Regions from separate parts of the Flintibacter hominis genome, predicted to be linked through region 3. Evidence: a T-box and tRNA genes for the amino acid it is inferred to sense, from the RefSeq annotation. Region 3 holds a T-box; the other regions hold tRNA genes.

Region 1 (7,391 bases), on a different contig from region 3:
ATCTCCAGCTATGCCGTGAAGGCCATGGACTGGGCGGTAAACGCCGGTCTGCTGTCCGGCAAGGGGAACAACACCCTGGCGCCTACCGCCGGGGCCACCCGTGCCGAGGTAGCACAGATCTTTATGAACTTCTGTACGGAACTGGCGGAATGATCCTTATGGAATAAGACAATAGCGCGGCCGCCCTTCTTACAGGGCGGCCGCGCTGTCGTAAAATCAGCAGACAAAAAGGCGGCGCGACAAACAGTCACGCCGCCTATTGCGATTCATGGAAACTATGGGTTCAGGCTTTCCAAAGGCCATGGAGGTTGCAGTACTCATAAGCGGCCACCAGCTGATCGCCGTCAGCCAGCACAAAGGAGGCCTGCGGCTTCTCACCAGGTTGGAGATATTTGATTTGGCTGCCGTGTTTGGTCTCGATGGCGATGAACTGAATAAAATGCTCGGGCAGCATGGGATGCTCCACAGAGCCTACCTTGACCTGAACAGTGCTGCCCTGAACTTCCACAACAGGTACGTGCTTCTCGGCGGCGCCGTCAGTGGTGCCTGGAACCAGCTCGGTCATCTTCTGGCCACAGCACATGACAGGTACGCCGGCGGAATGAACAAAGGTGATGATATTGCCGCAGTGCTCACAGCGATAAAATTTCATAATAATAACTCCTCTCATTATTTGCTTATAATTTTATTATAGTATGCCCAGAAGAGAAAGTCAAGAAAAGAGATTGGAATACTCCAAAATAATCCAATTATTTTGGGGAAGAATTGTTCCTCAAAATATGAGAATTTTCCCTTGCAAAGTACAGACGATTATGCTATCATATATAAGCTATCAAGTTGCAGGTGTAGTTCAATGGCAGAATGTCAGCTTCCCAAGCTGAACACGAGGGTTCGATTCCCTTCACCTGCTCCAAGTTAAAAGCTACATTTTAGCCTTATTGACGAGGCTGAAATGTAGCTTTTCTTTTTGTAAAAACCTCCATATTATACTGCTCATGTGCATTATGAGTAGGAAACATGGAGGTTTTGTTATACCCAAAAATGTTATTGAGATTCCACAGCGCCAAAAATCAGGACCAATTTGGACACAGCAGCTTCGAGTAGCGGCCCACTGTCGTACCAGCACCAGCCATGAGGAACAGCAGAACAGTTTGAACAATCAAATCGAATTCTACATGGACTACATCCAAAGGAATCCCTATTGGCAGTTTGTCGCAGTTTACTATGATACCGCATCAGGTCTGCGACCAAATAAACGACCTGGGTACCAACAGATGATGCGGGATTGTAGGAAGAAGAAAATTGACCTCATCCTTCTAAAGTCTCTCAGTCGATTCGGGCGAGATACATTGGAAACCATCGAACAAATTAGGAGGCTTAGGACGATGAATATTGGTGTCTACATCGAAACAGGAGGATTGAATACCATGACAGTAAGCGACAGTATTATTGACCAGTATGCCGCTCTGGATCAGGCGGAAAGCCAGTCCCGTAGTGAGAACATCAAGTTCGGCATCCGTCACCGTATGAGGAGCGGCAAAACGCTTCTCAATCACACCCAGTTCCTTGGCTATACCAAAGGCCCTGACAGTGTGCTTCAAATCGTTCCCGAGGAGGCCGAGGTCGTCCGAAAGATTTTTGAGTTGTACATCCAAGGCAATGGGGTACGGAAGATCAAAAAATATCTGGAGAGCCATGGCATTAAGACAGTCACTGGAAAGACAGAGTGGAGTACCTCCACCATTGACAGAATGCTGAGTAATGAGAAGTATATTGGACAGGTGTTGATGCAGAAAAGCTTCACACCGGATTATCTGACTGGAAAGAAAGAAAAGAACAGTGGGCAGCTTGCCATGTACTTGGTGGAAAATGCTCATGAGCCCATCATTGACCGAGAAACTTTTGATAGGGTGCAGGAGAGGAAAGGGCATATCAAACACACAGTACAAATGGAGTGGATGTTGTGATATAAGATCTGCCCTCTATATCGTAGGACAGAATCAAGGAAGTCCTTTGTGAGAAGGTAGGACTGAGTACATTCGACGGAGATGAGATCAAAGACAAGGTTGATGTCATTTTGGTCCAGTCTGATGGAAGTTTACAGATTGAACTGCAATGTGTGGAATATTTCGAGATGCTCCCGAATTAAGTCTATCCTTGCAGCATACTGTCTGGTATAATATCCCTATAAGCACTTATGCGTGGGGAGGGGATTATGATGCCAACAACGATTGACAGCATGACGGGGATAAATATAAAATCTCCATTTTTTGACACGATTACCTTACTTGATTTGTTCCCTACTCATCAAGCACCGAAAAAGAACCGAGTCGCACTGGTGTATGGAGCTAACGGGAGTGGTAAGAGTACGATTGCGCAGGGATTTAGAGAATACGCAATGTCAACAACACCCAAAACAGTAGATTTAATTCCTGTAGTTGGAACAGATATCATTAAAATGTCGCCAGGATTGAAAGCCGAGAAATTCTTTGTTTTTGACGAAACATATGTTTCTCGAAATATAAAAGTACAGGAAAGCGGTTTGGGGACAATTGTTCTATTTGGCAAACAAGTTGAACTTGAAAAGCAGTTGGAGGAACTGGAGAAACAGATTGTTCAAGCTCAAACTGACATCGATTCCAAAAGTGAGTCTATCCAACAGTATAATTCAGCAACTAATGTGGTGGCTCCAGAATACTGGAAAAATTTAATTATTAAAAAATTACAGGCCGCTGGCGGGTGGGCTGAAATGAGTGGCCTCCGTATAAAAAAGAACCACATTAAGACACGTGTAACAGAGATAGAAGTAGATAGACTTGGTAAGTTAAGACCTCGTATGGATGAGGCAACAACGCGTGCAAAACTTGATGAATTGTTGGTTGTCTTTGATAGTACTGATGCCTCTGCATTACCTATTAGTTCACAGATTCAAACTATCGGGTCTCCAGAAAAGATAGTAGAAGCTGCAAAAATACTTTTAGCAAAAGTGCCACAAAAACCCACATTGACTTTGCGTGAACAGGAGTTGCTTCAGTCGATGGGCATTGATGTGCTTTCAACTGCAAGGGGGTTCTTATCGGTAAGATCGCACAAGATTTGCCCAACCTGTTTACAGCCAATATCTGAGGAACATCGGGTAGCATCGTTACAGCAAATTGAGAATATTTTGAACCGCGAAGTAGAGGAATACCGCAACGAGCTAAAAAAGTTAATATTGTCCGAAATCCAAGCAGATTTTTATCAGGACTATAGTGTCTTGGATTTGGAACTCTTTGGGAAATTAATCTTACAAATATCCTCTGTTAATAGTGCAATTGGAAATCACAATAAAGTTGTCCAAGCAAAAATTTCCAATCCCCTTTCTCTGGCACAGTATGATACCTTCACAGATTTAATAACCGCATATAAACAGCTGAATGATATTTTAGTGAAGTTAGAAGATAAAAGATCGTCCTATAATCAAATTATTACAAATAGGCAGACTACAGAGAAAGAACTTTTGAAATTGAATGATGAGATTGCCCATTATACAATTGACTCTGAATATCAGTCGTTGATGTCACGGAGAACAGCAAAGGAAACCACAGAGAAAGAGTTGGCCAAGGCACTTCAAGCTAAAAATGGTCTTTTAGATGAGCGTCAACTTTTGGATGCACAACGAAAGAACCTTCAAATCGCTGTTGAGCAGATTAACGAATCACTTTCTTATATCTTCTATAGTGATACCAGACTCCAATTATATCTTGGAAGCGACCAAATGTACCATTTGAAAGTAAATGGGAAAGATGTTTCTCCGAATAAGATATCATGTGGGGAACGAAATGCTTTGGCCTTAAGCTATTTCTTTACCGAAATTGCAAAAGGAACAGAATTTCAAAAGCTATACGATGATGAAATGTTCTTGGTTATTGATGATCCTGTTTCAAGTTTTGATGTTGAAAATCGAGTAGGAATTTTGTCATTTTTAAGATATAAGCTAAATCAGGTTCTTACATCATGTGCAACAACAAAAATCCTAATGATGACGCATGATGTGAGTGTGATGTTTGATTTGCAGAAAGCCCTGGCTGAAATTTCTTCGAATTGTGCTGGAATCGGGAAGCACTCTGAGTACTGCTCGTTCCAACTTCTAAATAAGGCAGTAACCCTGTTTAGGGCAGAGTCTCATAATGAATATACGCGGCTAATGCGTTGTGTATATGAATATGGTTGTAATCCTGATTTTGCGGCGGAACTAACTATTGGTAACACAACAAGACGAGTCTTGGAAGCGTTTGCAACATTCACATTTAAAGAGGGTGTCGAGAAAGTTAGCCTGAATCCACGGGTTCTCGCGCTAATTCCTGATCAGAATAAAAGAGCATATTTTCAGAATTCCATGTATCGCTTAGTCTTGAATACTGAAAGCCATACTAAGGAAAATGTACAAGGAGCACCAGAGATGAGTTTCTTCAGTCATCTTACCACAACAGAGAAACAACGCACTGCCAGAGATGTCTTGTGTTTTATGTATTGTGTTAACCCTGCACATGTACTGTCTCATTTACCAGATGCCCGGAAAGAATTGGATGATTGGATGACAAATGTGAAATAGAGCGGAACCTTTAACAAAATATCGATTTTAACCGTCCTTTGCAAAAGAAAATGCGACTTGTTTCGACAAGTCGCATTTTCTTTTGGGTTTCGCTCCCGTTGGTCGCTCCACCCTTCGGTGATTGAAATGCTCGGGCGAAGTGAATTCGCCCTGCGTCAAGGTTTTGCCTGTGGCAAAACGCTTGTACGGCGCAAAGGCGCCGCCGACCAGAAGGCCGGTTGGATGCTTCTCAAGAAAAATTGCAAACGACCTGAGAGGATTTGGATTGTTACCCCTTGCCAAAAAGCCGCAACAATTTGGATATAGTGGGCTGTAAGCTTACTGTTCCAAGGTGTTGCGGCTTTTTATTTGTAAAATTTCTGAAGGTAAAAAAGATGCCAGACAAGAATTTTTCAAACTGGATGGATTTGAACTACGGTTTTCGGAGAATTGAAAACTCAGATGGCAATCAGTGCCCTCTTCAAATCAAAAAGGGCGCTGGTCAGCAGAAAAAATGAATACGAAAAATGGAGCCCCGGTTTGTTGGTATCAGAGAATCAACAGACCGGTTTTTTCGATTTCTTGCGCAAATAAAAAAGACCTGCTAAGCCAAGGAGGGAAGGAATCACATGAACAACGCACAATACTCCTATTTTACGGAGATTGAAATCGCTCTCCAGAAAGTCGGCTACACGGTACAGCCCGAGGAGAAGGGCTCCTGCCAATTGAATGGAATGACCGCCGACTGTGCCAACTCACCGAGGGCGGCGGCATCCGCTGATACTACAGACCCTGCAGCAGAAGTGGCTCGAGGCCAGGTTACAGATATTGCCGGTGTGGTCAGGGAGTACATGACACTCATCGAGCAGGCCCCAGACCTGAAAGCAAATGGACTGGGCGAGAACTATAAGCTTCTGGCGGAGTTTAACGGCGCTGTGCTTGCCGGTCACTCCAGCAGATACGGAGTTGAGTTTGTCACATGGGAGTGGAACTGCGGTCAAACCGGGCTGTTCGTTGGCACAGAACATTATGGAGGCCCCGGCGATTTCGAACTGCGGGGCGGCGTTATAGAGTCTGTCAATCCGTCCGAACGGACCTGCTCAGTGCGCGGTGAGTTCTTCACCATGTGCGATGTACCGCTCCACGATGTACTGGGCCGGTACGATGAGACCGCGGAGGGGGAACACTATGGCTTCCCACATGTGCGGCCCCTGTTCGGGGAAAAACGTGACCTAGCTGGCCAATATCGGCGGGAGACCGAGGAGAGCTGGAACGCACAACAGACGGAGACGCAGGCGTCAGATTGCCGTCGTCCGGGATTTGCTGGAGGATATGTCCTCCTATCTGCCTTGGGCGGCGGGTAGCAACGAGCTGGATGATGTGCTGGACCGGGCGGAGCGTATACTCCCCACGTGACACCGGCGATTGCGCCGATCCGGTTCACCAGCATCCTTCTGGGCTGGGAAACGGGCCCCAGCGAAAGCTGCTGTACCTCCGGTGCGGTGACAACCCCGGAGCAGGTCATGGATACCAAACTGTACAGGGTCTCTCACAGAGTTACCTGGAGGTGGCGGACTGGCCGGCGGTCTGTGTGCTCTATCACAGAAGCGGCCGGGATATGCCCTTCGGAGTGGAAAACGCCATTGAATTCGATCTGGAGATCATGAACCGCGCTGGTGACCGCTTTCTAGACCTGCCTGGGATTCGCTGGAGGATTGGCCCTTATGAGTTTTACTGTGAGCCGGGTCTGGATCAAAACACTCCCCAAGCGATAGAGGAAGCTAAGATGCCTGGTCCACACAGGGCTATGTTAAGAGGAGGTACCAGAAATGCAGGAGACCGAGATTATCCTCTCCTTTGACGGAGAGATTGGATGCGCTGAATCGTCAGCTAAAGGATGAGACCGTGTAGGATAAGCTCGGGGACTATCTGGACCTGCTCATCAATGAGTTGGTCCCTGAGCGGGAGTACAGCTACGTCAGCCGGAAGCTCTGGCAGGGGAATCAGCAGGCCCTGCAGGAACTGGAGGCCGCAAAGCGGTTCGCCGTTTTCCACATCCGGGAGTCTGGATAGGACCCTGTCTTCAGATGGAACGGACTCTAGAGTTCCTAGATGCCGTCCGGCTCCTACGCTCCTACCTGCGGGGAGAGTGCGGGGCCTCCTCTTTTGAACAGATGCTATACCAGGCGGAGGATATCTCCGAGGTGGACAGCCTCCTGAATTTTTACCTGGAGACGTCCTTCGACGTGGATGCGGTTTTCGGGACTCAGGTCTGCACTACAAAGAACGGCGACTGTCTGAATGTCTACGCCAACTACGATATGGCATCCGGTCAGGTCTGCGATTAGAGATCGCACTCCACCGGCGGACGGCAGTGGAACGGTCCTCTCCTATCACCTCAACGCGGCTGAAAAGGAAGTCCTGCAACGGAAGATAGAGGACTACTGTCAGGAGTAGACGGGCATGGGCCTTGCGGAATACAGCGCCCAGGTCATGGCAGAGGATCTGTAGCCGCCCACCGGGCCGACCATGTGACCTGGGTGTCTACGTCAAAGCGAGGGCGCATTTCTCGTTGGATTTTTTGAATGGCTTTTCCCGCGGGGATGTGGCATTGTGTGGTCAGTTGCAAAGAGCGGTAAACTTATAAAATGGAGGAAAAGGAACTACTGGAGACTGCTGAGAGCTGAGTCCAACTGGCACAGATGATCCACTGCGGGGTGGTTGCGCCATTCCCTCTCCGTGACCGCGCCCGATCCCCCCCCCATGACTGATAATCAGGATACCAATATCATCAGAGGCGGGTAATGCATATGACGAT
Region 2 (7,391 bases), on a different contig from region 3:
TGACAAAGGCGCCATCCAGATGCTGGGCAGTCGCCAGCGATACCGCACGGGGCGGGTGGTCTGAAAAGTAGCTCATAAAACACTCGGGGAATACCATCAGATCCGGCTTGTACTTCTCGTTTGCCTCGGCAACCGCCCTTTTAGCCTTCTCAAAATTGACTGTGGGATCTCCGTCTGACGCCAGTTGGGCCAGGACAAAGGTGCTCTGCCGCTTCATTTCTGGTGCCTCCTTCTTGCAATTCATGGCAGATGATTACTTGTCAACCTTACATAGGTCCGCAATCGCGCCCTGGGCGCCAATCTTGACAAGCTTTTCCAGATTGATGAACTTGTCGACATAGCCACCGGCCTCAAAATTCTGCCGCCAGAGAACCTCGTTCTCGTCCTGCTGCTTGGCGTGCAGGACCAGCTCCTCGAACTGGTCCGCAGGGGCACAGACGACGCCGTCTAGGTCACCGTAGACGATGTCGCCGGGGCGGACTACGCAGCCGCCACAGTTCACAGGAATGCCATATTCTCCATCCAGCCCTTTAAAGGTGTTGGTTACGCAGGCGCGGCCAGTGGAAAAGACGGGGAAGTCCATCTCGCGGATGGCGCGGGTATCCGTGTTGGGGCCGTCCACCACAATGCCGGCCATACCTAGCACCTTAGCGGAACGGGCGACCATCTCTCCCAGACAGGCAATCCGCTTATCCCCCATTCGGTCAATCACGATAACGGAGCCCTTTGGGGCCTGCTTCATCGCATAATACAGCATGGCGTTGTCTGTACCGGGCAAACGGATGGTAAAGGCAGGACCGATTACCTTCAAGTGGTCGCTGATTGGGAAGATGCCGGTCATATATCCGCCCTGGACACTGTGCCCAATTTGGGCCGGGTCAGTGGTCAGTGCCAGTTGAAACAGTTCTTCTTGTGTCATAGTTGTGATACTCCTTTTCAAATTTTTGATATATGTTTTCTGGTTCGGGGAAAGTCGGGAAGGACGGCGCGGCCGTCCCCATCATGCCCCCAGCATCGCCATCACGGTATTGGGGACAAAGGTGGACAGAGCTGGGAAAAATGTTGTCAGAATCAGGGCGATGCCTAGTGGGATATACATGGGCACCACGCTTTTGATGACCTTTTCAGAGGGCACGTTGGCCACCCGGGCGACCGCATAGATGCACAGGCCAAAAGGCGGAGTGCTTAGGCCGATCATCAGGTTCATAACCATCATCACGCCGATGTAGACGGGGTCCATGCCAAAGCTGGCGGTGATCTGCAATACGATGGGAGCGGTGAGGATCAGCGCACAGTTGCTCTCCATGAACATACCCATAATCAGCAAGATAATGTTGATCATGATGATGACCACCATGGGCATATGGGCGATGGGGCCCATCAGGGACATGATTTTTTCTGGCAACTGCTCCAACATCAGCGCCTTGGTGAAGATGCCGCCAGCCGTCATGATGACCATAATTGATGCCACAGACTTGCAGGTTTCCTTTACACAGTTGAGGAAGCCTCTCCAGGTGAGGGAGTGATGACACAAGCCCAGGATCAGCATATACAAGACCGCCATACCGCCGGTCTCGCCGGGGCTGAATATACCGGAGAGCATAGTAATCAGAATCAGAACGGGAGCCATCATGATGGGAAGGGCACGCAGGAACAGGATCCCCAGCGGCCGCTCGTCCTTCTTCGTGACGGAAGGCTTGGGCGGGTTGACCAGCTTTCTCTTGTCCACCAGTAGGACATAGATAAACAGGCTGGCAGACATCACAATGGCGGGAACTACGCCGCCCAGAAGGGATTTCACGCTGGAAATCTGAGCCACAGTGGCGTAAAGCACCAGTGGAATGCTGGGCGGGAAAATGGGACCTACGGTGGAAGACGCGATAGTCAGCGCCGCGCCGTATTCCCGCTCGTAGCCCTCCTCCTCCATAGAATCCACGAAGATAGGGCCCAAGCCGCACACACCAGCGATGGCCGCGCCGGACATACCAGCAAAGATTAGGCTCAACACAACCGCTACGCGGGAGGAGTAACCCCGTTTTCCCTTTGCCAGCGCCCGGGCAAAATCAAAGCCGCGGGTGGTCTCTCCCAGCTCGCTGACCAGATTGCCCATAAGGATGAAGGCTGGAACCGCCAGCAGGGAAAAGGACATACAGGACTGATAAAAAGAGTAGCCCACCAGTGCCAGCGACGTGTCGGTCAGGATATAGTATGCGATGGCAGGCAGACCCATAGCCACCACGATGGGGGCGCCGACCCCCAGCAAGGCCACAAAGCCAAGCAACAGCAACAGCATGTTCACGCTCTCTCAGCCCTCCTCTCTTTGATCAGGGCAGAAATACTAATTAGATTCTGGATAATCCACATGGCGGATCCCAGAACGATCAGCGCATGAATCGCAACGATGGGAATGTGAGTGGCAGCGGTAGTCAGCTTTGAAATGGGCGGAATCAGAAGGTATTCGCTGTAGATGACAAAAGCGCAGTACATGCAGCAGATCACCTTGCCGATTACCATTAGCCAAAATTTAGTTCTGGGCCAGATCTGATAGATAATCTCCAGTTGCAGGTGCGCCTCCTCCTTCTCCGCCTGAGCGAGATAGCAGAAGATCAGGCCGGTAAAGCACATCATAGCCACTTCCTCGCTCCATGTAGTGGAAAAGCCCAGAAAAGACCGGCAGAGAACTTGAATGTCAAGCGCCGCGATGACGACGATAAGGAAGATCCCACAGACAGAATTAACAAGGCTGCGGAACCCGTCCCAGATTTTTCCCAAAGCAGACATGGCAATATCTCCTTTCGTACAAATTAGCAGGGAATGCCCGACGGACGTGCGGATGAAGAATCGTCTACTGGCTCTCGACGTTCTGAATCAGTTCAATCATGTCACCCCAGTCGTCGGAAAAATAGTCGTAGACTGTCTCAGCGGCCTCATGGAAGCTAGCCAAGTCCAGACCGTTCTCCTCGGTGATGACCGTCATGCCGCCATCGATGCAGATCTGTTTGTAGCCCTCTTCCTTTTCCACGATGCGCTGATTCATCTCGTGGGTGGCATCTACCGCAGCCTGCATCACGGCCTGTTGCTGATCCTCAGTCAGGCTGTCAAAGGTTTCACGGTTGATCCACAGACCCAGGTTTGTGGGCAGGTGGCGGGTCTCCATGCAGTAGGCCTGAACTTCATACAGGGCGGAGCTCACCAGGGTCGAGTAAGGATTCTCCTGTCCGTCAATGACATTGGTAATCAGGGCGGTCGCCACTTCACTGAAGGCCATTGGCGTAGCGGCCGCACCGAAGGCGTTGGCAAACAGCACCTGATAGAGGTCGGAGGCGACCACGCGGATTTTGGCACCCTTCATATCACTCAGGTCGTAAATGGGGAAGTTGCAGGTCAGTTGGCGGTCACCAGAGTTGAAGGCGGTGAGGAGCATGACATGGTCGTCCTCCAGCGCCTCGTTAATGGCCCGCAGGGGCTCAGAGGTGAAGGGGTTGAACACCGCCTCCTGGTGCGCCGCGTCCCGATAGACATAGGGGGCGTCAAAGGCTCCCAGCCTGGGATCCAGGTCGCCAGCAGAGGAGGGAACATACTGAATGAAGTCCACAATGCCAGCTTGGAGCGGCTGCATATCGTAGCCGCACAGGGTGTTGTCAAAGTAGCATTGAACTTCCAGCTCGCCTTTTGTGTACTCATATACCTTGTCGGCAAAAAGCTGTTCCCAGATGCCGGCGTCGGAGGATGCGGAGTTCTGATCGGTAAATTTTAATACCCGGGGCTCGTTGTTGCTGCCGGAGTCCCCGCTTCCGCAACCGGCCAGCACTGGGAGCAACAAGACGGCAGAAAGCAGGGATGCAAGGTTCCTTTTTAGTTTCATTTTTGATTCTCCTTTCTTACATTAATTATGATGGCGGAAACATTTCTTTCCCCTACACCATCTAATCCAATTTCTGCTTATCTTGGCACTTGGTATTTGGCATTTGGCGTTTGGCATACCAAAAATAGCAATCTATTTATACATCAAGTACACCAAAAAGTCAACCCAAATCATGCGAATTTTCTATATTATCCAAATATTATCGATATTATTTGTCTATTGTAACGAACTCCTCTTGAAGCTTGGTATCCAGATTCGCCGGATCAAAGCCAAGGTGTCCCGGCAACGAGAGCATTCGCTGCCTCCATGCGCTGTAGTGTTCCGACAGGTACCGGCACGCATTTTCATAGTCCCCGCTCTCCATGCACTTCAGAATGGCAAGGTGCTCCTGAGCAAAAGCATTGCCGTCCTTTCCACTGTATTTCATGCTAAGGATAGAAGCTCGGGTCACCTTTTCGTTGATCTCCTCCGAAAAGGTAAATAAGATGCTATTCCCGGATTTTCGATTGATATAGCGGTGAAAGCTGGTATCCAGCGCCATGATGCTGTAATAGGAACCGTGATCCTGCTTGGTAACGTCCATCATCTCCTGGAGGATGCCATGCAGGTGGGCAAAGTCCTCCGGTGTATATTTATAAAAGGCCAGCTCAAAGCCGAGCATGTCGATGGGCTCCCGAATCTCCAGCAGTTCCAGAATGTTCCGCCACAACAGAGGAGCAACCATGCGTATTTTTCCGTTCTGCTCCACCCAGCCTTCCTTCTCCAAAAGGGTCAGCGCATCTCGCAGCGGAGTCCGGCTCACCCCCAGCATGGAGGCAAATTCCCGTTCGTTGACGTTGCTTCCCGCTTTCAGCTTGCCTGTAATGATCAGCGATTTGATCTGCTGATAGATTTTCGTGCTGTAGCTTTTGTTCTTTTCGATTTTTTCTAAATACTGTACCATATCCTACTTCTCCATGCTTCTGGCTCAATCCCAAAAATATTCTGCTGTACCCAGCGGCAAATCCTGCATTTCTCATGCCAATTATTATATTTTTTATATCACGTTCTCTATAATATGTCAATTCCAGGATATTTCCGGCGGCTTCTCACTTGATCCCATGAATGCGGTAACGCATCAAAATTTTCCTTACCTTTACACAAAAGCAAGCCAATTATATCAAAAAATGGAAAATTCTCTAAGCAGCCTTTGGCGGTCACAATGAACAGAATAAAAGGCAATATAATTTCCTCAACTAAATTTTGTTGCAAATTTGTCAACCAATCATGACAAAGACATTTTTATATTTTTTCAAAATTTAAATTTCGGGGTTGACATCGCTCTGTTTTCTGTTATAATACCATTTGTCGCTGCGAGTGTAGCTCATCTGGTAGAGCGCCACCTTGCCAAGGTGGAGGTAGCGAGTTCGAGCCTCGTCACTCGCTCCAAGTGGAAAGACACGACATATGTCGTGTCTTTCTTTTTGAATTTTCGTGCCCAGCCACTGTCCCTTCAGGGCAGGTCAGCGGTCCCTTATTCAGCCCTGTGGTAAAGGGTTACGCTCCCCTTTACTTCACCAAAGAAAGGAATCGGAAGTATGGAACTCTTACACAAGTGGAACCATATCAGCCTAGTCAAACGGATCATCGTGGGACTTATTCTGGGCGCCGCTCTAGGCGCCCTCCTGCCTCAGGCCTCCGTCATCGGTATCCTGGGCACTCTGTTCGTCAATGCCTTGAAGGCTCTGGCCCCTCTGCTGGTCTTTTTCCTCGTCCTTCACTCCCTCTCACAGCATAAAAAGGGAGCTAAGAGCAACATGTCCGCTGTGATCGTCTTTTATCTGATTGGCACCTTTCTGGCCGCGCTGTGCGCCGTGGTGACCAGCTTTCTCTTTCCATCCACTCTGATTTTGGCCGAGCAGGCCGAGCAGGCTGCCCCTGGCGGCATCGCTGACGTGCTCCAGAATCTGCTGAACAGCGCCGTAAGCAACCCCATCTCCGCCATCGCTGAAGCAAACTATATTGGCGTGCTGCTGTGGGCCGTTGTCTTTGGACTAGCCATGCGTGAGGCCGGCGAGGGCACCAAGACCGTACTGGGCGACATCTCCAATATGCTGTCCTCCGCAATCCGATGGGTCATTAGCTGCGCCCCCTTCGGCATCCTAGGGCTTGTCTATACCACCGTATCCGATACCGGCTTTGAGTCCTTTCTGAATTATGGCCGGCTAATTCTGGTCTTAGTAGGCTGTATGCTCCTGGTAGCTCTGGTCGTCAACCCCATCATCGTCTACCTGGCTATTCGGAAAAATCCCTATCCCCTGGTCTTTCGATGTCTGAAGGACAGCGGCATCATGGCTTTCTTTACCCGCAGCTCGGCGGCTAATATCCCGGTGAATATGAAGCTGTGTGAAGACTTGGGTCTGGATAAGGAGAAGTACTCCGTTTCCATTCCCCTGGGAGCTACTATTAACATGGCTGGCGCTGCCATCACTATCACCATCCTTACCCTGGCCGCCGCCAACACGCTGGGTATCTCTGTGGACTTTCCCACTGCCCTCCTGCTGAGTTTGGTTTCCTCTGTGGCCGCCTGTGGCTCCTCCGGTGTGGCGGGAGGCTCGCTGCTCCTCATCCCAATGGCCTGCAGTATGTTCGGTATCTCCAGCGACATAGCCATGCAGGTGGTCGGCATCGGCTTTATCATCGGTGTCATTCAGGACTCCTGTGAAACCGCACTTAACTCCTCCTCCGATGTGCTGTTCACTGCCGCGGCCGAGTTCCGCAGCCGCAGGAAAGCCGGACTGGATATGGGGTATTGATGGAGGGGAGCCATTCCTCCATACGTCTAAAACAGTGGGTTAAATATAATAAGGAGGCACTGCCCTGGATTTTCCGGGCAGTGCCTCCTTTTTTATCTTGTCCCATTGACAAAGTGAGGAAACATACGCCTTAAACCTCTTGCGGTGCCTCACCTGAAGCCCTGAAAACCTTTGCGGCTCTAGCGTTCTCGGCTCTCCGATCCTCGATGGCCTCCTTCAGAAGCATATCCTTCACCTTCATCAGTCGAATGGTGTTGGCCCGCTCGTTTTCATCCAGCTTCATGGTGATATACTTGATATTTTCCTGCATCTCCGGGATCTTCACATACTCCAAAGCGTTGACCCGTCGGCGGGTCTTCTCGATCTCCTCCGCCAAAAGCTGTGAGGTCTTTTCGATCTCCGCCAGCTTCAGCATATCCTGGAACACCTGTGACATAGCGTCCACCGCGTCGTCCAGCTCGCCGCTGGTCTGGGCAAAGCCATAGGGATAGATCTCCCCTGGGTCCTGGCTGCTGGTGCGGAATTCATATTTGGGCACGTCCACTGACATGATGTTCTGGAAGGTCATATCCAGCTCCACAGACTGCTTGGGGTAGAGCAGGGACTGCTCCAGCATCTCTGGAGACATCAGAGCCGCGGCCACAGTGAAGGAGCCGTGGGCCCGCATAAGCCCCTCCTCCACCCGGCGGCGCAGGGAACGATTCTCTCGAATCACGTCCATAAACTGCTTC
Region 3 (7,391 bases):
GGCGGCGACCCAGCTCCAGGTGGTGCTGGTCAAACCGGAGAAGTTTGAGGACGCCTCCGCCATCGCCGACCATCTGCGGGAGAAGCGAACGGTGGTGCTGAACCTGGAGTCCACCAACAAGGAGATCGCCCGCCGCCTGCTGGACTTCCTGTCCGGCGTGGCCTACGCCAACGAGGGCAAGATCAAAAAGGTGGCCATCTCCACCTATATCATCACCCCTTACAACGTGGATATCCTGGGCGACCTGATCGACGAACTGGAGAACAACGGGCTATATTTCTGAGATCGCCGCCCAAGCCCCGTCACGGATGGGGCGGCGCGGCAAGCGCCGTAAATTGGAAGGGCCGGCATACCCGTCGGCCCGCTTCCCTTTTGGCAGTAGAAAGATTTTAGGAGGGATCACACTATGCTTACGCCCCAGGAAGTGTCTGAGCGCGCCTTTCAAAAGGCCACCTTCAACGGCTACAATATGTCCCAGGTGGACGAATTTTTGGATATTCTGACGGCGGATTACTCCGCCCTGTACAGCGAGAACGCCGTGCTGAAAAGCAAGATGAAGGTGTTGGCCGACAAGGTGGAGGAGTACCGGGCCACCGAGGACGCCATGCGGCAGGCCTTTATGATTGCCCAGCGCCGGGCGGATGATCTGGTCCGGGAGGCGGAGCAGAAGCGTGCCGCCCTGATCCACGAGGCGGAGGGCGAAGCGCGCCAGCGTATGGAGAGCATTACCAAGGAGGTGGAGGCGGAGGAGTTCCGGCTTCAGCAGGCCAAGAACGCCACCGCCGCCTTTGTGGATAAGCTGCGGGCCATCCACGCCAAGCAGGAGGAATTTTTGGACCAGCTGGGCGAGATGTGTCCCGACGCCCAGCCCCAGCCGGCCCCTGATCCGGTGGAGGAAACGGTGTCCGAGATAGACGACAATGTTCAGCGATTGCTGAACCAGGCCATGCTGGAGGCCACGGCGGAGAATTTGAAGGCCCGCCAGGAGGCGGAGGAGGAGCCTGAGGATCTGGAGGATACCGCCGAGTTTGGCCCCGTGTCGGGCGGCGAGGCGGAGGACGAAGATGAGGAGGATCTGCCCCCAGTCCGGGGCAGCCGCATTAACTTCGGTGAGCTCCAGTTCGGCCGAGACTATGAGATCAAATGAAGAGAGCCGGACTTGTCCGGTGTGAAATAAGCGGCCTCTCAACCGATTTCCGGCTGAGAGGCCGCTTCACGCTGTCCATCTTCCGCGCCGCCGCGGAGGAGGGTAAAGATGGGCTCCTCCTGAGGCGGGGTCCCCCCCGCCGCCTGCCATCCAGCGGCAAAGGCCAGACGGGCCAGGGTGAACATCTGGTTCGCCGCCTCGTCATAGTCCCTCCGCTCTAAAAAGCAGGAGAAGGCGGCTTCAAAATCATTGGAATACATATGCATCACCTCTTGATAGACATGATACTACATTATTTGACATTAATCAACATGAATTAATCGTACTTTACCATAAATAATAGTATTATCTCCACAATGAGGTGGTACGATGAAGCCATTAAAAAAATCTGTGACAATTACATTAGATGACCCAATACTGGAGCAGACAAAGCGTCTGGCTGAAAGAGAGGACCGCTCTTTGTCCAGCTATATCAATCTGCTCCTGAAGGCCCATCTGGAGCGGATGGAAAAAAACGGGGCTGACGGGGCGAAAAAACCGTAAATTCCCTTGACAACGGGGAAAAACTGTCATACAATACGCTTCAAAGCAAGGACAGAGAATAGTACCCAGCGGCGGGGCTTCAGAGAGAGGATGGCTGGTGAAAATCCTCCAAAGCCGCGAAGGGAAGGCGCCTCTGGAGCGCGGGCAGGAAATGGCCCGCCGGTCCCCCCGCCGTTACCGGGAACGAAGCGCGTGTCAGCCAGACACGAATTCAGGTGGAACCGCGGATATTTGTAACATATTCGCCCTGAGCCCAAAGGGCTCGGGGCGCTTTTTTTGCTCTGGGCCATGAGAAGAACCCATGATCCTGGTAGGGCGGGGGCTTGCCCCCGCCGTTCTATCGGTTCATGTCCTGTGCCGGGGGCGGGGGCAAGCCCCCGCCCTACCGTCTTCTTCTCAACGAAAAAACAAAGAAAAAGGAGCAAGCATCATGAAAAACACCGAAAAGACCATGGAGAAGATCGTCAACCTGTGTAAGGGCCGGGGCTTCATTTTCTCCGGCAGCGAGATCTACGGCGGACTGGCCAACACCTGGGACTACGGCCCCCTGGGTGTGGAGCTGAAAAACAATGTGAAAAAGGCATGGTGGAAGAAGTTCGTTCAGGAGAACCCCTACAACGTGGGCCTGGACGCCGCCATTTTGATGAATCCCCAGGTGTGGGTGGCCTCCGGCCACGTGGGCGGCTTCTCCGACCCCCTGATGGACTGCAAGGAGTGTAAGGAACGCTTCCGCGCCGACAAGGTCATCGAGGATTGGTGCCAGGAGAACAGCTTTGACCTGGGCCACAGCGTGGACGCCATGAGCCAGGCCCAGATGAAGGAGTTTGTGGAGGAGCACAACATCCCCTGCCCCTCCTGCGGCAAGCACAACTGGACCGACATCCGCCAGTTTAACCTGATGTTCAAGACCTTCCAGGGTGTTACCGAGGACGCAAAAAACACCGTCTACCTCCGCCCCGAAACCGCCCAGGGCATCTTTGTCAACTTCCAGAACGTCCAGCGCACCACCCGCCGGAAGCTGCCCTTCGGCGTGTGCCAGGTGGGCAAGTCCTTCCGCAACGAGATCACCCCCGGAAACTTCACCTTCCGTACCCGTGAATTTGAGCAGATGGAGCTGGAGTTCTTCTGCACCCCCGGCACCGAGCTGGAATGGTTCGCCTACTGGAAGGACTTCTGCCATCAGTGGCTGTTGAACCTGGGCATGAGGGATGAGAATTTACGCCTGCGGGACCACGACCCGGAGGAGCTGTCCCACTACTCCAACGCCACCACTGACTTTGAGTTCGTATTCCCCTTCGGCTGGGGCGAGCTGTGGGGCGTGGCCAGCCGGACCAACTTCGACCTGACCGCCCACCAGAACACCTCCGGCAAGGACATGACCTACTTCGACCAGGAGAAGAACGAGCACTATATCCCCTATGTGGTGGAGCCCTCCCTGGGCGCCGACCGGGTGACACTGGCCTTCCTGGTGGACGCCTATGACGAGGAGGTGGTGGATGCCGAGAAGAACGATGTCCGCACTGTCCTGCGCCTCCACCCTGCCCTGGCCCCCTTCAAGTGCGCCGTGCTTCCCCTGTCCAAGAAGCTGGCCGACAAGGGCCGGGAGATCCAGGCCGAGCTGTCCAAGTATTTCATGGTGGACTACGACGACGCCGGCTCCATCGGCAAGCGTTACCGCCGGCAGGACGAGATCGGCACCCCCTACTGCATCACTGTGGACTTCCAGACCGTGGGCAGCGACACCGATGAGGCGGACAACGCCGTTACCATCCGGGACCGGGACACCATGGAGCAGGTCCGTGTTCCCATCAGCGAGCTGAAGGGCTGGCTGGAGGAGAAGCTGGCCTATTAAGCAGACGGCCGCCACCTGCTCCATGCCGCCTGCTGAAGCGGCGGTTTAAAAATTCGACCGCAGGGAGAATTTCCGGAGGGCGGATCCATTCCGTCCGAGGATTTTAATTGCCTTGGGGCCCCACACAAAGCGAGCTTTGTGTGGGAGCGCAGGTCCGTGTTCCCATCAGCGGGCTGAAGGGCTGGCTGGAGGAGAAGCTGGCCTATTGATTTGCCCCTCCGCCCCGCAATCAGGCCCTCCGTGCCGCCCATGACCTCCATGGGCGGCGCTTTCTTTTGCCTCCGGTGGTTGCGGACCGGCCTGGGATACGGTATAATCCATTTGAATAGAAGTGGTACCAACTTGGAGGAGGGGCTTTGTTATGCTGTTGAAGATACTGGCCGTGGGGGATGTGGTGGGCGAGGGAGGCCAGGATATCCTGGCCCGCCGGCTGCGGGAGCTGCGGGAGGACACCGGGGCCCACTTTGCCGTGGTCAATGGGGAGAACGCCTCTGGTGTGGGCATCACCCCCGCCCAGGCCCGGCGGATGCTGGAGGCGGGGGCCGACGTTATCACCCTGGGCAACCACACCTGGAACCGTATCCAGATCGGCGAATTTTTGGACAAGGACCCCCATATCCTCCGTCCGGCCAACTACGCCGGCCGGGTGCCGGGCCGGGGAATGGGGATATACCAGTGCCAGGGCCAGCGCGTCGCTGTCCTGAACCTGATGGGCCGGGTGGAGCTGAACCCCAACCTGGACAGCCCCTTTAAGGCCACCAATTTCCTCCTCCGGGGGCAGGACTACGACCTGGCCCTGGTAGACTTCCACGCCGAGGCCACCAGCGAGAAGGGGGCCATGGCCTGGTATCTGGATGGGAGGGTCCAGGCCGTCTGGGGCACCCACACCCATGTGCCCACCGCCGACTGCCAGATCCTGCCCAAGGGCACGGGCTTTGTCACCGACCTTGGAATGACAGGTCCCAAGCGGTCCGTGCTGGGCATACGGCCGGAGCACTCCATCAATCTGTTCCTGGGAGGACTGCCCCGGCGGTATGAGGAGGCGGAGGGGAACTGCAAGCTCAACGCCTGCCTGTTTACCATCGACACGGAGAAGAAGCGGTGCGTGGAGGTCCGCCGGGCGGACCTGGAGGAATAATCATGATTAGAATAATCCATGGGGCTGACTTCCACCTGGACAGCCCCTTTTCTGGCCTCTCCCCGGACCAGGCGGCACGGCGGCGGGGAGAGCAGAGGGAGCTGCTGGGCCGCATGGCCCAGGCGGCACGGGAGAGGGCGGCCGACCTGGTGCTGCTGGCCGGAGATCTGCTGGACTCGGAGCGGGTCTTTCAGGAGACGGCCCAGGCCCTGGCCCGGGCCCTGGGGGACATCCCCTGCCCGGTGTTCCTCTCTCCGGGAAACCACGATTTCTGGTCCCCCCGGTCGGTGTACGCCACCCTGGACTGGCCGGAAAACGTCCATATTTTCTCCTCCCCACAGATGGAGGCGGTAGAGCTGCCCCAGTTGGGCTGCACGGTCTGGGGCCGGGCCTTTTATGACAGCCGCCAGACAGACAGCCCGCTGGCCGGCTTCCGGGCCCCAGAGGGGAAGGGTGTGCAGATCATGTGCGTCCACGGCGACACGGCGCCCCAGAGCGAGTATGGGCCCCTCTCCCCCGCCGAGATCGAGACCAGCGGCCTGGACTACCTGGCCCTGGGCCATATCCACCAGGGGAGCGGCCTGCGGCGGGCGGGCCGGACCTTCTGGGCCTATCCCGGCTGCCCGGAGGGCCGCGGCTTTGACGAGCTGGGACAGAAGGGCGTGCTCTATGTAGAGCTGGAGGAGGGCCGGGCCCAGGCCCAGCTCCTCCCCCTGGGCCGCCGCCAGTATGAGATTCTGCCGGTGGATGTTACGGGAAAGGAACCGCTGGAGGCCGTACTGGCCGCCCTGCCCCAGGACACCAGCGAGCACATTTACCGCATTGTGCTCACCGGCGAGGGAGAGAGCCCAAATCTGCCGGCGCTGGAGCGGGAACTGGCTCCCCGGTTTTACGGCCTGACCCTCCGGGACCAGACAAGACTGCCCACAGACCTGTGGAAACGGCGGGAGGAGGACACCCTGACTGGCCTCTTTCTCCGGGCCATGTGGACAAAATGTCAAGAGGAGCCGGAGGAGCGGACCTATCAGATGGCCGCCCGGTTCGGCCTGGCCGCCCTGGAGGGCGGGGAGGATGTGTCCCTATGAAGATAAGATCCATGACGGCCACTTTCGGCAAGCTGGACCACGCCCGGCTGGAGCTGGGGGATGGCTTAAATCTGATCTATGCCCCCAACGAGGGGGGCAAATCCACCTGGGCCGCCTTTTGGAAGGCTATGCTCTATGGCATCGATACCCGGGACCGGGATAAAAAGGGGTATTTGGCGGACAAGAACCGGTATCAGCCCTGGTCCGGCGCCCCCATGGAGGGGACTATGGACCTGGAGTGGCAGGGCCGGGACATCACCCTCCGCCGGGGTCCCAAGGGCAGCGCTCCCTTCGGGGCCTTTTCCGCCGTCTACACCGGGACGGAGGAGGCGGTCCCCGGCCTGACTGCCGCCAACTGCGGCGAGCTGCTCACCGGTGTGGGACGGGAGGTCTTTGAGCGGTCGGCCTTCATTGGATCGGGTGGAGATCTGGCGGTTACAGCGGCCCCGGAGCTGGAGCGGCGTATTGCCGCGCTGGTGTCCTCCGGGGAGGAGGACGTGTCCTACTCCCAGACCGAGGGGAGGCTGCGGGAGTGGCTCAACCGCCGAAAGGTCAACCGAAGCGTGGGGCTGATCCCCAGGCTGGAGGGAGAGCTGCGGGAGGTGGACCAGGCCCTGGAGCAGTTGGAGGAGCTGTCCGGCCGCATCGCCCTGCTGGAGGGGGAGCGGACCGCCCTGTCCGCCCGTAGAGACCTGCTGGCCGCCGAGCGGGCGACCCACCGCCGATTGGCCCAGCGAGAGCTGGACCGGCGCTTTGCCCAGGCCAGGGAGGAGCTTGAGGCGGCCAGGAGCCAACTGGCCACCCTGGAGGGGGAGACGGCCAAATACGGCCCGCTGCCCGACAAGGACCTGCTGAAGAAGGCACAGGGAGAGCTGCAATATTTGAAGGTGCTGGACGAGGAACTGCGCCAGGGCGAGGCGGCCCGGAAGGAGGCGGAGGAGGTCTATGTCCAGGCACAGATCGCGGCCCAGGACGACCGCTTTCCTGGCATGACCTGGGAGGAGGGGGTCCAGGCCGTCCAGAAGGCCCTGTCCGACTACAACACCGGTCTGGCCACCGCGCGGGTCAAGGGGATGGCGTCCAAGCTGTTCCCTGCTCTGGGCCTGCTGTTTGCCCTGATTGCCGGTGTGGTCGGCGGGGTCCGGGAGGGACAACTGCTGTCCTATCCCCTCTACGCCGGGGGCTTCATCTTTCTGCTCACCTTGATGGCGGGGTTTGTCAACCACACCGGCCGACGGGCCTGGGAGGACCGGTGCGCCAAGCTGCTGGAGCGGTACCGGGTGCAGTCCCCCCAGGAGCTGGAGGAACTGGCCCAGGACTACCGGCGGCGGTGCCAGGCGGCGGAAGAGGCGGCCCGCCAGGTTCGGACCATCCGGGGAACGTTGAGCGACCGGCAGGCCCGCCGGGACAACAGCCGGACGGACCTGTTGGACTTTGTCCACACTTTCTCCCCCCAGGTCACCGACCTGTTCGGCTGCTCCGCCGCCCTGTCCAGAGGGCTGAATCTGGACCACGAGCTGTCCCTGGCGCGGGAGCGGGTGGAGGAGCGCCGCCGCCGTCTGGATGACTTAGAGGCCCAGGGAGGCGGGCTGCCTGAACCCGTTGGAGAGGCGGAGCCCCCCGCCC

The links. The T-box of region 3 lies ahead of H8S11_RS09360 (glycine--tRNA ligase). A T-box ahead of a tRNA ligase gene usually reads a tRNA of that ligase, here a tRNA-Gly.
Region 1: it encodes a tRNA-Gly, which carries the amino acid that the T-box ahead of H8S11_RS09360 (glycine--tRNA ligase) is inferred to sense. The anticodon was not compared.
Region 2: it encodes a tRNA-Gly, which carries the amino acid that the T-box ahead of H8S11_RS09360 (glycine--tRNA ligase) is inferred to sense. The anticodon was not compared.

What each region holds. Positions count from the first base shown of each region.
Region 1 is NZ_JACOPO010000013.1:31,847-39,237, reverse strand. It holds gene H8S11_RS14325 (S-layer homology domain-containing protein) at 1-153, shown strand; gene H8S11_RS13145 (desulfoferrodoxin family protein) at 284-658, opposite strand; tRNA gene H8S11_RS13140 (tRNA-Gly) at 840-913, shown strand; gene H8S11_RS13135 (recombinase family protein) at 1,152-1,967, shown strand; gene H8S11_RS13130 (AAA family ATPase) at 2,216-4,594, shown strand; gene H8S11_RS14020 (hypothetical protein) at 5,203-5,937, shown strand; gene H8S11_RS13120 (hypothetical protein) at 5,949-6,434, shown strand; gene H8S11_RS14120 (hypothetical protein) at 6,524-6,646, shown strand; gene H8S11_RS13115 (hypothetical protein) at 6,661-6,921, shown strand.
Region 2 is NZ_JACOPO010000004.1:105,824-113,214, forward strand. It holds gene H8S11_RS07530 (carbon-nitrogen hydrolase family protein) at 1-217, opposite strand, end outside; gene H8S11_RS07535 (RraA family protein) at 254-919, opposite strand; gene H8S11_RS07540 (TRAP transporter large permease) at 1,001-2,293, opposite strand; gene H8S11_RS07545 (TRAP transporter small permease) at 2,296-2,772, opposite strand; gene H8S11_RS07550 (TRAP transporter substrate-binding protein) at 2,846-3,865, opposite strand; gene H8S11_RS07555 (GntR family transcriptional regulator) at 4,074-4,808, opposite strand; tRNA gene H8S11_RS07560 (tRNA-Gly) at 5,218-5,293, shown strand; gene sstT (serine/threonine transporter SstT) at 5,443-6,660, shown strand; gene H8S11_RS07570 (V-type ATP synthase subunit D) at 6,791-7,391, opposite strand, start outside.
Region 3 is NZ_JACOPO010000005.1:169,573-176,963, reverse strand. It holds gene H8S11_RS09380 (cell division protein SepF) at 1-283, shown strand, start outside; gene H8S11_RS09375 (DivIVA domain-containing protein) at 407-1,147, shown strand; gene H8S11_RS09370 (hypothetical protein) at 1,186-1,407, opposite strand; gene H8S11_RS09365 (ribbon-helix-helix domain-containing protein) at 1,517-1,690, shown strand; T-box leader at 1,730-1,943, shown strand; gene H8S11_RS09360 (glycine--tRNA ligase) at 2,121-3,542, shown strand; gene H8S11_RS09355 (TIGR00282 family metallophosphoesterase) at 3,904-4,680, shown strand; gene H8S11_RS09350 (metallophosphoesterase family protein) at 4,683-5,765, shown strand; gene H8S11_RS09345 (ATP-binding protein) at 5,762-7,391, shown strand, end outside.